Regions from separate parts of the Xanthobacter flavus genome, predicted to be linked through region 1. Evidence: predicted binding sites of a transcription regulator. Region 1 holds the regulator's gene; the other holds the start of a gene.
The links. The regulator PhoB, encoded in region 1, activates phosphate uptake and scavenging genes when phosphate is short. The targets are predictions, from matches to a motif close to TGTCATNNANCTGTCAT.

Region 1 (7,784 bases):
TCGGCGCCGCCACCTCCGTCTCCTGGCCGACGGGCGCCGGCGGGAAGGGCAATGAGGGCGTGTCCGGCACGGTGAAGAACACCAAGGGTGCTATCGGCTACGTCGAGTACATCTACGCCTCGGCCAACAACCTCGTCACCACCCAGCTCCAGAACAAGGCCGGCAAGTTCGTGTCGCCGACCGTTCCCGCCTTCCAGGCGGCTGCCGCCAATGCGGACTGGGCCGGCGCCAAGGACTTCGCCGCGTCCATGATCAACACCCCCGGTGATGCCACCTGGCCGATCACGTCCGCCACCTTCATCCTCCTCCCCAAGGAGCCGAAGTCGGCTGAGCAGGCGGCCGAGGTCATCAAGTTCTTTGACTGGGCCTTCGAGAATGGCGCCCCCATCGCCGAGAAGCTGCACTACATCCCGCTGCCGAAGGACGTGGCGGCCCGCGTGCGCGAAGCCTGGAAGACCGAGGTGAAGGTCGACGGCAAGGCCGTCTGGTCGAACTGAACGGGGCGTATCGCCCATTCTATGGAAACTGACGGGAGCGCCGCCTTCGGCGGCGCTCCTCTTGCCCGGCCGGGGTCCGGCCTAGAGTTTTTTTGAAGCGCGTGCGGGGGAAGGACCAGATGGACGCGACGATGAGTGGTACCGGCGCGGGCCCCAAGGGAGCCCTGGTCGCGCCGATCGGATCGGCAAAGGCGGTGGGACGCACCGCAGACGCCATCTTCGTGGGCCTCCTGTGGGGATGCGGCATCTTCGTGCTCGTCCTCCTCGGGCTTATCATCGCGATGCTCTTCGAGGGCGGGCTTCCGGCGTTCCATGCCTTCGGCCTCGACTTCCTTTGGAACTCCACCTGGAACCCGGTGACCGAGAATTTCGGCGCCCTGGTGATGATCTACGGCACGCTGTTCAGCGCCGTCATCGCCGTCATCATCGCGCTGCCGCTGTCCTTCGGCATCGCCTTCTTCCTCAGCGAGATTGCGCCCCAGCGCCTGCGCCGGCCCATCGGCGTGGCGATCCAGCTGCTCGCTGCGGTGCCCTCCATCATCTACGGCATGTGGGGCTTCTTCATCATATCGCCGCTCATGGCGGCCTATGTGCAGCCGCCGCTGATCGAGCTGTTCGGGCCGATCCCCGTCCTGGGCGCGCTGTTCCAGGGCCCCGCCCTCGGTGGCGGCATGCTCACCGCCGGCCTCATCATGGCGGTGATGATCCTGCCCTTCATCACGGCCATGTTCGTGGAGACGCTGGAATCGGTGCCGCCCATGCTGAAGGAATCGGCCTACGGCATCGGCGCGACCACTTACGAGGTCTACAAGAACGTCTCGATCCCCTACGGCCGCACGGCCATGGTCGGCGCCATCATGCTCGGACTCGGGCGCGCGCTCGGCGAGACCATGGCCGTGACTTTCGTGATCGGCAACGCGACGCGTCTCTCGGCCTCGCTGTTCGCGCCCGGCGCCACCATCGCCTCGACCATCGCCAATGAGTTCCCCGAGGCAGCGCAGGGCTCCCTGAAGCTCGACTCCCTCCTGGCGCTCGGCTTCATCCTGTTCGTCATCTCCTTCATCGTGCTGGCGCTCTCGCGCTTCCTCGTCCGATCCAACCTGAAGTCCTGAGGAGCGCACCAGCATGTCCTCCCTCGCCATCCGCCGCACAAAGGATCTCACGGTCAAGGCCGTCAGCACCGGCTTCGCGGTGTTCGCCTTGTTCCTTCTTGCCTGGATCCTGTTCACGCTGGTGCAGAAGGGCCTGCCGGCCTTGGGCACCAACGTCTTCACCCGCATCACCATGCCGCCGGGGCAAAACGGCGGCCTGCTGAACGCCATCGTCGGCTCGCTGATCCAGATCGGCATCGCGATGGCGATCGGCACCCCCATCGGCCTGCTGGCCGGTACGTTCCTGGCCGAGAACGGCAAGACCACGAAGGTTGGCCACGTCGCTCGCTTCGTGAACGACATCCTGCTCTCGGCGCCGTCCATCCTGGTCGGCCTGTTCGTCTACACGTTCCTTGTCTCGCCGCTGGGCGGCTTCTCCGGCTGGGCCGGTGCCATCGCCCTCGCCATCCTGGTGATCCCGGTGGTCGTCCGCACCACCGAGGACATGCTGAACCTCGTGCCGGTGGGCCTGCGTGAAGCCGCCTTCGCGCTCGGCGCGCCGCAGTGGAAGGTGGTGATGCTGATCACCTGGCGCGCGGCCCGCGCCGGCATCGTGACCGGCGTCCTGCTGGCCATCGCCCGCGCCGCCGGCGAGACCGCGCCGCTGCTGTTCACCTCGCTCGGCAACAACGCCATGTCCACGGACCTGTCGAAGCCGATGGCGAGCCTGCCCATCGCCATCTACCAGTTCGCCGGCAGCCCGTTCGACGACTGGGTGGCGCTCGCCTGGGCCGGCGCGCTGCTCATCACCGTGGGCGTGCTGGTGCTCAACGTGGCGTCCCGCCTGTTCCTGGCCCGCAGCCACTGATTTTAAGGCGCGGGCCAAGGCCCGCCGCCTCTCCGCCCTTTCCATTTCCTCCGAAGCACGGCCACAAGCCCAAGCGAGGACAAGATGACTTCAGCCGTCGACCCCACCTTCAATCTCGCCTCCGCCGTCGGCGCCAAGCCCGACGCGCCGTCGGCCCCCGCCAAGATCAAGGTGGAGAACCTGCAGTTCTACTACGGCAGCAATCATGCGCTCCGGAACATCAACTTCGAGGTTCCCGAGAAGCGCGTGACCGCCATGATCGGCCCCTCGGGCTGCGGCAAGTCCACGCTGCTGCGCGTGTTCAACCGCATGTTCGACCTCTACCCCGGCCAGCGCGCCGAGGGCGCGGTGCTGTTCGACGGCGTGAACATCGTCGGCAAGGAGCTGGACCCCACCATCGTGCGCACGCGCATCGGCATGGTGTTCCAGAAGCCGACGCCCTTCCCCATGTCGATCTATGACAACATCGCCTTCGGCGTGAAGCTGCACGAGAAGCTCTCCAAGTCGCAGATGGACGAGCGCGTGGAATGGTGCCTGCGCAAGGCCGCCATCTGGGACGAGACCAAGGACCGCCTGCACACCTCGGCGCTCGGCATGTCCGGCGGCCAGCAGCAGCGCCTGTGCATCGCCCGCACCATCGCGGTGAAGCCCGAGGTGATCCTGCTCGACGAGCCCACCTCGGCGCTGGACCCCATCTCCACCTCGAAGATCGAGGATCTGATCGACGAGCTGAAGCAGGAATTCACCATCGTCATCGTCACCCACAACATGCAGCAGGCCGCGCGCTGCGCCGACATGACCGCCTTCTTCTATCTGGGCGAGCTGATCGAGGTGGCCCCCTCCGACGTGATCTTCACCAATCCGAAGGAGATCAAGACGCGCGACTACATCACCGGCCGCTTCGGCTGACCGATTGAAGGATCACTGAGATGCCGGATCATATCGTTGCCTCCTTCGACCAGGAGCTGAAGGAAATCGGCCGCAAGGTCGTCGAGATGGGCGGACAGGCCGAGCGCCTGGTCGCCGACAGCGTCACATCCCTCATCCGCCGCGACAGCGCCCTCGCCCAGAAGGTGGTGCTGCTCGACGCCACCGTCGACCAGGTTCAGCGCGAGATCGAGGACCGGGCCATCCTGGTCATCGCCAAGCGCCAGCCGGTGGCCATCGACCTGCGCGAGATCGTCGCCGCGATCCGCATCGCCAACGACCTGGAGCGCATCGGCGACCTCGCCAAGAACGTCGGCAAGCGCGTCATCGCCATCGAGGGCGAGTATCATCCGGCCAAGCTCGTGCGCGGGGTGGAGCACATCTCCGACCTCGTGCTGGAGCAGCTGAAGGAAGTGCTCGACGCCTACGCCGCCCGCAACGACGCCAAGGCGGTGGAAGTGTGGGGCCGCGATGGCGCCATCGACACCATGTACACCTCGCTGTTCCGCGAGCTCCTCACCTACATGATGGAGGATCCGCGCAACATCTCGGTGTGCACGCACCTGCTGTTCTGCGCCAAGAACATCGAGCGCATCGGCGACCACGCGACCAATATCGCGGAGATCGTCCACTACATGGTCACGGGTCAGAACCTGCCGGAGACCCGCCCGAAGGCGGACGCCTCCAGCGACACCACCCTGCCCTTCCCGGGCCGCACCACAACCGTTCAGAGCTGATCCAACAGACCTGAAGACGGGGCGCGGAGCCCCGATAGTGACGGATAGACCAAAGTGCCGGCGCGTATTCTGATCGTCGAGGACGAAGAGCCGTTGACCCTCCTGCTCCGGTACAATCTGGAGTCGGAGGGCTACGGCGTCGAAAGCGTGGGACGCGGCGACGAGGCCGAGACCCGGCTGCGGGAGAGCGTGCCGGATCTCATCATCCTCGACTGGATGCTGCCCGGCCTCTCCGGCATCGAATTGTGCCGGCGGCTGCGCACCCGGCCGGAAACCGAGCGCCTGCCCGTCATCATGCTCACCGCCCGCGGCGAGGAGACCGAGCGGGTGCGCGGCCTCGCCACCGGCGCCGACGATTATGTGGTGAAGCCCTTCTCCGTGCCCGAGCTGCTCGCCCGCGTGCGCGCCCTGCTGCGCCGGGCCAAGCCCGAGCATGTGGCGACGCTCCTGCGCGCCGGCGACATCGAACTCGACCGCGAGACGCACCGGGTGCACCGCGCCGGCCGCGAGATCCATCTCGGCCCCACCGAGTTCCGCCTGCTGGAATTCCTGATGCAGAGCCCCGGCCGCGTCTTCTCCCGCGAGCAATTGCTCGACGGCGTATGGGGCCAGGACGTCTATATCGACGAGCGCACGGTGGACGTTCACGTCGGCCGCCTGCGCAAGGCCATCAACCGCGGCCGCCAGTCCGACCCCATCCGCACCGTGCGCGGCGCCGGCTATTCCTTCAACGAGATGTTCGCCCGCGCGCATTGAGCGTTGCTTCCGCTCAGGCGCCGCGCGGGCTTTTGGGGCGTTGTCTTCGCTCAGGCGCCGCGCGGGCTTTTTGAGGCTCCGACCTCTCCAATTGAGCGCCGTCATCTCCCGGCTCGGCCGGGGGATCCACGCGTCCGCTCGTCCGGCTGCACCGAAAATCGGGCACCCCTCCAGCCGAGAAGTGGATCGCCCGCACGAGGCGGGCGATGACGGGGCGGAAGATTAAGAGCGCGCGGCGACGGCCATACGGCCCGCCCCCTCACCCCGTCCGCACCCCGATCAGCCCCAGCGCCTGCTTCGCCGCGCGCTCGCCGGAGAGCCAGGCGCCGCCGACCGTGCCCCAGAGGGTCTCGTGGGTATGCTCGCCGGCGAAGACGAGGCGTCCGCCGACCGTGTCGGTGAAGGCGCGGCGCATGTTGCCGAACCCTGGCAGCGCGCAGGAGAAGGCCCCCAGCGCCCACGGCTCCTTGCTCCAGCGGGTGGCGAACACCTTGCCGACGCGCGCGCCGGCATCCGCGCCGAACTCGCGGGTCAGCGCCGCCTTCACGAAGGACGCGGCGGCCTCGGGCGGGCTATCGGCGAGGCCGGCCGCCACGGCGCCGCCCACCTCCAGGCTGTAGAGATCGCTGCCGCCGATGCGGGCGCGCAGCGCATAGGCGCGCGGGCTGTCGGCACGGAAATAGATCAGCTCGTCGGCGCCCAGGTTGCCGGGATTGCGCGGCAGGCGGAAGCCGATGTGGTCGAACGCCCCAAGGGTGATCTTCTCCACTGCCGTGCGGTAGCGCGGGGGAAAGGTGGGGCCGATGCGCAGCTTGCCGGCAGCGATGACGCTGGGCGGCACGGCGACGATCACCGTGCGGCCGGTGACGGTGCCCTTGTTGGTCTGCACCGAGACCAGGCGGGGGCTGAGATCGATGGACCGCGCCACCACTTCGAGGCGCACCGTGAGCGGCCGCGCGAGCTGCGCCACCAGCGTGCCGACGCCCTGCCGGCAGATGTCCTCGCTCTCGCGTTCGTCGGCGCGGGAGACATCCACGGTGGAGACCTGATCGAGCTCCTTGGCGCAGGTGAACGGGCCGAGCACGAAGCGCGCGCTGTCCCCCCACGGCCCGAGGTCCGGCAGCGCGCGGGCGGCAGCCATGTCCCGGTTGGCGTCACCGGCGGCGACGATGGCCCGCTCGCCCCGGCGCACCGTGGCGATGAAATCCTCATAATCGGCATCGCCCGCCTCGCGCCCGCCGACATAGAGCCGGCCGCCGTCCGGCGCGCGATAGATGTCGAGCCCCTCGGCCCGGCCGAAGGCGGCCATGGGGCGGGCCGCCGGCATGTTGAGACGGGCGGACCCGAGATCGAACGGCACGCCGAACTGGGTGGTGTCCGTGATCGTGCGCCCGCCCACCTGCTTGCCGGCCTCGAGCAGCACATAGCTGCGTCCGGCCTCGGCGACACGGCGGGCGGCGGCGATGCCGGCCGCGCCCGCGCCGATGATGATGACGTCCGCCTCGGTCTGCTGGCCGAGCGCGCGGGTGGTGGCAAGGCTCAGGCCCGCGATCGGCGCGGCCGCCAGCGCGGCACCGCGCAGGATGAGCGCGCGTCGGGAAAGGGAAAGGCGATCGGGTCCGGTCACGGCGGGGACGCTACCATGGGGCGCTGAGCGGGGCGAGGGGGCGTGGGAACCGCCTTTTGCCCGTCGCTGTCATCGCCCGCCTTGTGCGGGCGATCCACGGCGCCGCGGGAGGGGTGCCGGGAAAACCGTGCAACCGGACGAGTGGTTGGGTGGATCGCCCGCACAAGGCGGGCGATGACGGCCCTCGGAAGATGGCGCGCGCGAAAAATTCACGAGCGCCTGCGTCTTTGACATCTGTCGGGCTCCAACCTTCGCAAAATTGTAAGCCGGCATGTGGATAAAGGGGCGCGCGAACGGGCCGCCCCGCTCGCGCTCAGGAAGGGCGGGGAGACCCATGAAGGATCCGGTTCAGAAGACCATCGGCTACAGGCTCACCCACACCGCGCGCCTGCAGAAGGCGCTGTCGGCCCGCCTCCTCGCCGGCCTCGGGCTGTTTCCCGGTCAGGAATCCGTGCTGAAGCTCCTGTGCGAGGCGGACGGCCGCACCATGGGCGATCTCGCCTCGGCGCTGCGCGTGCGCCCGCCCACCGCCTCCAAGACCATCGCCCGGCTGACGACGCAGGGCCTCGTGGAGCGCCGCGCCACCGATGGCGACGGCCGGCTCGTGCGCGTTTTCCTCACCGAGGCGGGACGCGACCGCGGCGCCTCCATCGATCACGTGTGGGACCAGCTGGAGGCCGAGATGGTGGTCGGCCTCGACAGCAAGGAGAAGAAGCGCCTGCGCAAACTCCTGCGCAAGGTGGAGAAGAACCTCGCCCTGCGCCTCGGCGCCGACGGCGGCCTCGATGACGAGGCCGAGCCTGGAGACGAGGACGAGGACGCCTGAGCGGCGCCCCTCTCCGCCCGCGCCGCGCGCCCTGTTCGCCTGGTCCGCCTTGCACGGGACGCATGGAGGGCTGCGCGCTCATGCGCCCCCGCGCCCTTTCCTCCCGATCCATCCCGCGCTATGCGTGGGGGGATTGGTTTTCAATCGATTAAGCCATACCGGCACAACCGCCGCGCCAACGGCAGAAACTTAGGACAGCCGGCCGGAGCCGGCGCCGCACCGGGGGAAACATGTCCAACGCCATCGATCTGAAGGACCGCTTCGCCATCGTCACCGGCGGCGCGCAGGGCATCGGCCGCGCCGTGGTGGAGCGCTTTCTCGCCTCTGGCGCCCGCGTCGCCATCTTCGATCGCGACAGCGCCCTTGTGGTGAAGACCGCCGATGATCTCGGCCGCGCCCGCGTCATGCCCGTGACCGTGGACGTGAGCAGCCTCGCCGACGTGGAGCGCGCGGTG
Region 2 (7,784 bases), 250 kb from region 1:
GGTGCAGGCCGCCGCCGACATCGCCCGCAAGACCCCGGGCATCGCCGACGTGCACATCCTCACCCCGGAGGAGACCTCCCGGCTGCTGGAGCCGTGGCTCGGCTCCGGTCTCGACCTCGGCGACCTGCCGGTGCCGCGGGTGATGGTGGTGCGCCTCGATGGCGCGAGCCCGCCCGATCTCGCCCGGCTCAAGCGCACGCTGACCGACCGCATCCCCACCGCCACGCTCGACGATCACCGCGGCTGGTCGCGCCGGCTCGTGGCGGTCACGGACGGGGTGATGCTGGTGGCGGTGGTGCTTCTCGTGCTGGTGGGGCTCGCGACCGTTCTTTCGGTCGTCTTCGCCACCCGCGCGGCGGTGGCCACCAACCGTTCGGTGGTGGAGGTGCTGCATTTCGTCGGCGCGCGCGACGGTTTCATTGCCGCGCAGTTCCAGCGCCACTTTCTGAAGATCGGTGCGGAAGGCGGGCTCATCGGAGGCCTTTCGGCGGCGGCAGTGTTCGGGGCGCTGGCCGCGCTCCCGCGCCTCGGCCTTGGTGGCGATCCGGAACTGCCGACCGTGCTGGGCTGGCTCAATCCGGGCTATCTGGGATTCTTCGGCATCGCCGTGTCGGTGGCGATCGTGGCGCTGGCGACGGCGCTCACCTCGCGCGTCACCGTTTACCGCACGTTGAGGACGATCACATGATCGGCCGTGCGGCGATCGATGTGGCGGTGGCCGGGGGTGCGTCACCTCGCCTCTGCCGCATTCCGGCGCCATCCTCGGCTGCATGACCATGTCGAGCACCGAGCGCAGGACGCAGGCGCGGATCGGTCCCGGGCAATCCGATACCGGCGCTGCCAGAAGCGGAGCCAGCAAAGGCGCGACCGGCACCCCGGTGCCGCGCCGCGGCCCCATGCGCCGGCTCTTTATTGGCATGCTGGCGCTGGGCGGGCTCGGGGCAGTCGTCGGCGGCATCGGCTTCATCGCCTTCACCACCCAGATCGCGGGGCACGAGCCTGCGGGGGTCAAGCCGGCCGATGCCATCGTCGTGCTCACCGGCGGCCCCTCGCGCATCGTCGATGCCGTCTCCCTTTTGAACGAGGGGCTGGGTCAGCGCCTGCTCATCACCGGCGTCAACAAGTCCATCTCATCGGAGGAGATGCGCCGCGCCCTGCCCGATGGCGAGCGGCTGATGGATTGCTGCATCGATCTCGGCCACAAGGCGCTGAACACGCGGGGCAATGCCTTGGAGGCGGCCGAATGGACCCGCGAACGGCGGTTCCGGTCGCTGGTGGTGGTGACCTCCTCCTGGCACATGCCGCGCGCCATGATGGAATTGTCGCGCGCCCTTCCCGATGTGGAACTGGTGGCCTATCCCGTCGTCACCAGCCGCACGGAGCCGGAGAACTGGTGGAGCGATACCGGAACGCTGAAGCTGCTGGTGAAGGAGTATTTGAAGTACATCATGGCCACGGTGAAGATCCGCCCCGCCAAGGCCGTGGCCGGCCCTCAGGCCGAAACCGCGCCGTCGGCCGGCGGGTCTTCCGCGCCGCACTGATCATGCGCTCCCGGCCGCCCGGCCGCGGGGCAGGGAGACCACCTTGACCTTCCTGCGTTCGCTCGTCTTCCAGATCGCCTTCTATCTGGTGACGATCCTCTACATGCTGGCCTTCCTGCCCGCGCTGCCGTTCCTGTCGCGCAAGGGCCTGTGGCGCACCGGCGTGATGTGGTGGGTCGCCACCATCATGTTCCTGCTGCGGGTCATCGTGGGCACGCGGGCTGAGATCAGGGGCGTCGAGAACATTCCGGACGGCCCGCTCCTCCTCGCGTCCAAGCATCAATCGGCGTGGGAGACGCTGGCGCTGCTGCCGCTGTTCTCGGACCCGGCCTTCATCCTGAAGCGCGAGCTGATGTCGATCCCCGTCTTCGGCTGGTTCGCGGCGCGGGCGCGGATGATCCCGGTGGACCGCAAGGGCGGCTCGTCCGCCATGAAGGCGATGACGCGACGAGCGCAGGCCGACATGGCCGAGGGCCGGCAGATCCTCATCTTCCCGGAAGGCACGCGACGCCCAGCCGGGGCACCGCCGGACTACAAGTTCGGCGTGGCGCATCTTTATTCCAGCCTCGGTGTGCCTTGCCTGCCCATCGCACTCAATTCTGGCCTCTACTGGCCGAGGCGATCCATCCTCAAGCGGCCCGGCACCATCCTCGTGGAGATCCTGCCGGCGCTTCCGCCGGGCCTGCCACGGCGGCAGTTCATGGGGCGGCTTCAGGCCGACATCGAGGGCGCCAGCGACCGCCTGCTCGCCGAGGGACTGGCCGAACTCGGACCCCGCGCGCCGGCCCATCTGAGGGGTCGCGAGACGGTCCAATCTTCCCCGTTGTCCACCCCTGTGGAAAACTCTTGATCGAGTGCCGGAGATCGTTCTAGTTTCGTTCTCATGAACGCAACTGATTCGCTCCTTGTCCCCCTTGTGGACGCCGGTGGCCTGAACGGCCTCAAGCACGACGCCCTCGGCGCGCGCTACCGTTTCTGGCGCGACGAAGACGGCGTGCGCCATGTGTTTTCGGTCTATCGGCCGGACGCCGCCCCCGACTATCCGGACGCCCTCGCGGTGGTTTCGCGGCGCACGCCCGCGGGCTCCATCGCCATGTGGGCCGGTCCCGCCAGCAGCGCCCGCACAGCGGCGCTGCGCATGCGCGGCGATGAAATTCACATCCATGTGTTCGGCGAGGAGAACGCTCCGGCGCTGCGCCGTCTCATGCAGCGCACCGAGGCGTCGTCCGCGCTGCCCCGCCCGGTGGCACAGGTGCTCTGCCTGCCCGCGCGCCGCCACGCGGCCTGAGGCGGAGGCTCAGGGTGAGCCTTCTCCCTCGGCATCGTCCGGCAACACCGGTGGCAGGGCATGGCTCGCCGTCAGGTGCTGCGTGAGATAGCTGAGGCCGGGATCGCGGATGCCGAGGCTTTCCAGCGCCTTCACCGTCGCCACCACATAGTCCGTGTTCGGCCCCGACTTGCCGTGGGAGCGGCGCACCAGAGCGAGCTGGTCGTCCAGGGTCAGGCCGCGCGCATATTGGGGATGGGCGCGGTTGACCAGATAGGCCACGGCCGCCGCGTCGCGTCCCGATCCGTCCAGCAGCCGCACGCGCCGCATCACCTCGCGATAGACGCCGGAAATCTGCTCGCGCTCGGTGAGATAGGCGTGGGTCTGCGGCCAGTCCGCGGCCGCTACCCGATAAGCGATGCCCCTGCACGAGCCGCCGAGGTCGAGGCCGAGCACGAGCCCCGGCTTCTCCGGCGTGCCACGATGATGGAAGGAATAGACGCACAGGGTGCGGTGCGCGCCAACGAGCCGCGCCTCGCAGCGCTCGACGAAGGCGAAGCCCGGATTCCACATCAGCGAGCCATAGGCGAACACCCACACATCGCCCTTGATGCTCGCGGGCGATGCCCCGGGCGTGACCGATTGCCCCGCCCCCGCCGGCGCCCCGCCATCTCCGTTCGCCGACCGCTCGTCCGCCATGGGCCTGCCACACCTTCCCGGCGTTGACAGAAACGCCGGACCGTCGCCTAACAGCCGGCAAGGACCATCGCAAGCCGCGGGCGACCGTGGCCAGCCGCAAGGATGTCCATGACCGCGCCCACTCCGTCCGCCCCCGTAGCACCGTCTCCCGAAACGCCCGCCAGCCGGCCGAAGCCGTGGCTGGTCATCGTGCCCCTCCTGCTGGTGGTGGTCGCCGCCATCGTCTGGAGCGGCCTGTGGTTCTATGCGGCGGGCCGCGCCGAGCGGGAGATCGACGCCTGGATCGGGCGCGAGGCGAAGCTCGGGCGCATCTGGTCCTGCACCGACCGCCATCTCGCCGGCTTCCCCTTCCGCTTCGAGCTGCGCTGCCTGTCGCCGAAGCTTGAGACGCGCGGCGGCGACGCCATGCGCTTCACCGCCGCCTCGGCCGAGGCGGTCGCGCAGGTGTGGGCGCCCAATCACATCGTCGCCGAGTTCGCCGGCCCGGCGCGGGTGGAGGATCTCAATACCGGACAATCCTATGTCGCCGTGTGGTCCCTGCTGCAGATGAGCGGCGTGGGCGATCTTTCCGGCCGGCCGGAGCGCTTCTCGCTGCAGGCGCATGACCTGAAGCTGGAGCAGCCGGGGGCGACCGGGACGCAGCCGGTGGCGCTGCTGTCCGCCCATCTGTTCGAGTTCCATGCCCGCCGCGCGGCGGGCAAGGACGGCAAGCCGGATGGCGTCGACTATGCTTCCGGCCTCACCGGCGGCGAGAGCGCGCTGCTCAATGGGCTTGGCATGCAGGGGCCCGTGGAGATGGCACTCCAGGGCACGGTGACGGCGTCGGCCGACCTGCGCCCCATGCCGGTGGCGCAGCGGCTGCGGGCGTGGGCGGATGCCGGCGGCGTCGCCCGGCTCGACCGCTTCCACATTACCTCGCCGAAGGTGGCCATGTCGGCCACCGGGATCGTGGCGCTCGACCCCCAGGGCCGGCTCAACGGCAAGCTGGACCTCGGCTTCGCCGGGCTCAACGACGTGGTGCAGGGCCTCGACCGGGCCGGCGCGATCCCGCGCGAGGTCGCGCCCATCGTGGGCGCGCTCGCCATGGTGGGCAAGCCGGGACAGGTGGAGGGCCGCAAGGGCGCGCTGTTCGCGCTGTCCTTCGATGCCGGCACGCTCAAGCTCGCCGGCTTCCCGGTGGGGATCGTGCCGCCGCTGTTCTAGAGAGCGATTCGATCAAGTTGAAACAACTTGACCGGTGGATGGCCCTCACACTCAAGAAAGAGCGGCGCGTCAGAAGACGCGCTCGCCTTCCACCAGCACCTGCCGCACCACCGGCGTGCCCTCGAAGATGCGGAAGCGCACCACGTCTGCCCGCAGACCGGCGTCGAGCCGGCCGCGATCTTCGAGGCCCGCCATCCGCGCGGGGTTGCGGGTCACGAGGGCCATGGCCTCCGGCAGCGGCATGCCGTCCACCGTGTGAAGGCGCGTTGCCGCCTGCAGCAGGCTCGCGGGCACGTAATCCGAGGCGAGGGCGTCGATCAGCCCCTCCTGCGCCAGAGCGCCCATGGCGACCCCACCGGAATGGGAGCCGCCGCGCACCACGTTCGGCGCCCCGCCGATGGTGGCGAGATCAGCCGCGCGGGCCGCCGCAGCCGCCCCGCGAGTGGTGGGAAACTCGCTCACCGTGCAGCCGGCAGCCCGCGCCTCGGCCACATGGTCTTCGGTGGTGTCGTCGTGGCTCGCCAAAACGAGGCCAGTCGCCGCCAGCATCTCCACCAGCGGGGGCAGGTTGCGCGCCACATTGGCCCGGCCGCGGGCGGTGCGCTCGCCGATCTCGCGGTCGGCCTCGACGGCATCCTTGCCGATGCCCAGCAGGAAGTTGCGCAGCACGTCCACGTTGCGCCACTGCCGGGCGCCGGGGGTGTGGTCCATCAGCGAGGCGAAGGCGAGGCCCGGGCGCGCGAGCGTCGGCTCGACGAGATCCAGCAGATCCGGGTCGGTCATCTCGCAGCGCAGGTGGACCTTGTGGTCCGCCCGGAACAGGGGCGCGCCCTGCTCCACCGCATCGAGCATGACGCCGAACAGGTCGCGCCGCTCCGCCTTCGCCTGGTCGAAGCCGCCCGCGCAGATGGCATCGAACACGGTGGTGATGCCGCTCGCCACGGTCTGCCCGTCATGAGCCAAAGCCGCCGCCCGTGCGTCCGGCCAGAACACCCTGGGCCGCGGGACGAAATGGCCCTCCAGCGCATCCGTGTGCAGGTCGATGAGGCCGGGGGCGATGAAATCGCCGTCGCAATCGACGGCGCCCGGCGCGGTGGCGCGCCCTTCGTCGATGGCGAGGATGCGCCCATCCCGCAGCGTGATGGTTCCCGCGACGACGGCATCGTCGAGGACGAGGCGGGCGTTGGTGAGAACGGTATCCATCGGGGCTCCGGAGCAGGGTCGTCAAAAAAAGACGCGCGGGCCAGCCTTCCGGCCGGGCCCGCGGATGTTCTGCGTTGCACCCTATCGTGACACCCGGGTGACGTCGCCCGGGTTGAGCGAAACCGTTCAGGAGCGCGGGGCGGGCGGTGCCGGCGGGCGCGGCACCACCTCGTAGAGCTGGAAGCGTTCGCCCTCGGCGACCAGCTTGAGGTGGTCGCTGTCGGGGTTGCGCGCGCCGCGCTCGGTGAACAGCAGATACACATAGTCGAACTTCGACGGCCACAGGTCCCAGTAGCGCGGGCCATCGGGCGTCGGGTCTTCCTCGGTGATCAGCAGCTGCTCGATCTGGGGCGGGGTCCCGTCCTCGGTGTCCACCTGCGCGTTGAACGGCTTGCGGGCACGCAGGATCTGCTTGCCCTCCACCGTGAAGGCGGTGGTGACGAGGGACGACTTCTCGATCATGGCGAGGCAGGCGGCGTGCATCAGGCCGAGATCGGTCGGATCGTTGCCGCCCTGGATGTCGGCGTAGGCGACGAGTACCCGGGAGCCCGGACGGATCTGAACGACCGATTCGCGGAACGCCACCGTCCATTGCGAGAGGCGGTCCCAGACCACCTGGACCTCGCCCACACGCACCGCCAGCATCAGGACCAGAACCACCGCGAAACCGCGACGGGCGAGGCGGTGGCGCAGGTCGACCCGCATGGCGGCGAGCACCATGAAGGCGATGGCCACGGGCAGGCGCTGGTCCGCCATGTAGGTGGCGAACACCACGCGCGGCATGGCGAGATAGACGAGCCCCGCCACCAGCAGCAGCGGCAGCATGAGCGAGTGGACGTGGAGCAGGCGATGCCGCGCCGCCCAGACGCCGGCCAGGATGAAGATCGCCGCCACGGCGACCGCCACATGGTCGACGTAGACGTTGAAGATCATCTCGATGCCGTCGATCTTCCCCTGCGGCTCCCAGTAATTCTGTCCGCTGAGGCCCCAGGTGGGGCTCGCCACCAGCAGCGGGAGTATGGGCAGGAAGGGCAGGCCTCCGCTGACGAACACGCCGATCCGCGGCCAGATCGGCCCGCGGCCGAGGCGCAGGCGGTCGAGTTCGTAGGCGAGGATGCCGATGCCGTAGATGCCCGCCGTGAACAGGTGGCAGAAGAAGAGCGCCACCACGAACGCCGCCGACACGAGGTAGCGCCACGGCCACCATCTGTCCCTGAGCGCGACCCAGGCCGTGAGCGCGAACAGCGCCAGACCGATGCCGAAATAATAGTTCATCACCCCGATGAGGAAGATGCCGTTGTAGAGCAGCGGGAACGCCAGGAGCGGCAGCGCCGACCACACCCCGAACAGCGCGCGGTTCAGCGTCATGACGCCCCCGGCGATCAGCGCGAAGCAGATCAGGGTGTAGATCTCGCCGGCGGTGTAGATGTCGACCACCCTGTCGATGACCGGGACCAGGAGGTCCATCATCAGGTTGGGCAGGATCGACCATTTCAGCGTGTAGAAGCGCGCCAGGTCCTGATCCTGCGGGATCGAGGCGATCACGTGCATCCGCGCCAGATGGTTCACATAGTCCGACAGCGGCGGGAGCGGATGGGTCAGGATGGGGATGGACACGAGCCCGAGACAGGCCACGAACAGGAGCAGGATCTGCGTGGCGCGCAAATCGTGCGGCCGGCGCTCCGGCGGGTGATGGGCGTGCGCGGCGGCGCTCGTGGAATGCGTGGCAGGCAGAATCGGGGGCGTCATGAAGGCCGGGTCTCTCTGGCGACGGCTGGAGCAGCGGCGGGTGAGGGCTGTGGCGGGCGAACGGGTGACCGGCGTTGACGCCGCCATTGTGTCGGCCGGGTCCGCTTATCATCACCTTTTCG

Region 2: the regulator PhoB is predicted to act here: its motif matches at 6,000-6,016, upstream of J2126_RS12230 (alpha-D-ribose 1-methylphosphonate 5-triphosphate diphosphatase).

What each region holds. Positions count from the first base shown of each region.
Region 1 covers NZ_JAGGML010000001.1:2,296,656-2,304,439, forward strand. Annotated here, with positions in the region: gene pstS (phosphate ABC transporter substrate-binding protein PstS) at 1-497, shown strand, start outside; gene pstC (phosphate ABC transporter permease subunit PstC) at 617-1,609, shown strand; gene pstA (phosphate ABC transporter permease PstA) at 1,623-2,456, shown strand; gene pstB (phosphate ABC transporter ATP-binding protein PstB) at 2,541-3,365, shown strand; gene phoU (phosphate signaling complex protein PhoU) at 3,386-4,120, shown strand; gene phoB (phosphate regulon transcriptional regulator PhoB) at 4,175-4,876, shown strand; gene J2126_RS11125 (flavin monoamine oxidase family protein) at 5,136-6,503, opposite strand; gene J2126_RS11130 (MarR family winged helix-turn-helix transcriptional regulator) at 6,838-7,329, shown strand; gene J2126_RS11135 (SDR family NAD(P)-dependent oxidoreductase) at 7,560-7,784, shown strand, end outside.
Region 2 covers NZ_JAGGML010000001.1:2,543,127-2,550,910, forward strand. Annotated here, with positions in the region: gene J2126_RS12200 (cell division protein FtsX) at 1-688, shown strand, start outside; gene J2126_RS12205 (YdcF family protein) at 897-1,541, shown strand; gene J2126_RS12210 (lysophospholipid acyltransferase family protein) at 1,585-2,391, shown strand; gene J2126_RS12215 (hypothetical protein) at 2,425-2,829, shown strand; gene J2126_RS12220 (gamma-glutamylcyclotransferase) at 2,839-3,507, opposite strand; gene J2126_RS12225 (DUF2125 domain-containing protein) at 3,616-4,710, shown strand; gene J2126_RS12230 (alpha-D-ribose 1-methylphosphonate 5-triphosphate diphosphatase) at 4,780-5,913, opposite strand; gene J2126_RS12235 (hypothetical protein) at 6,040-7,662, opposite strand.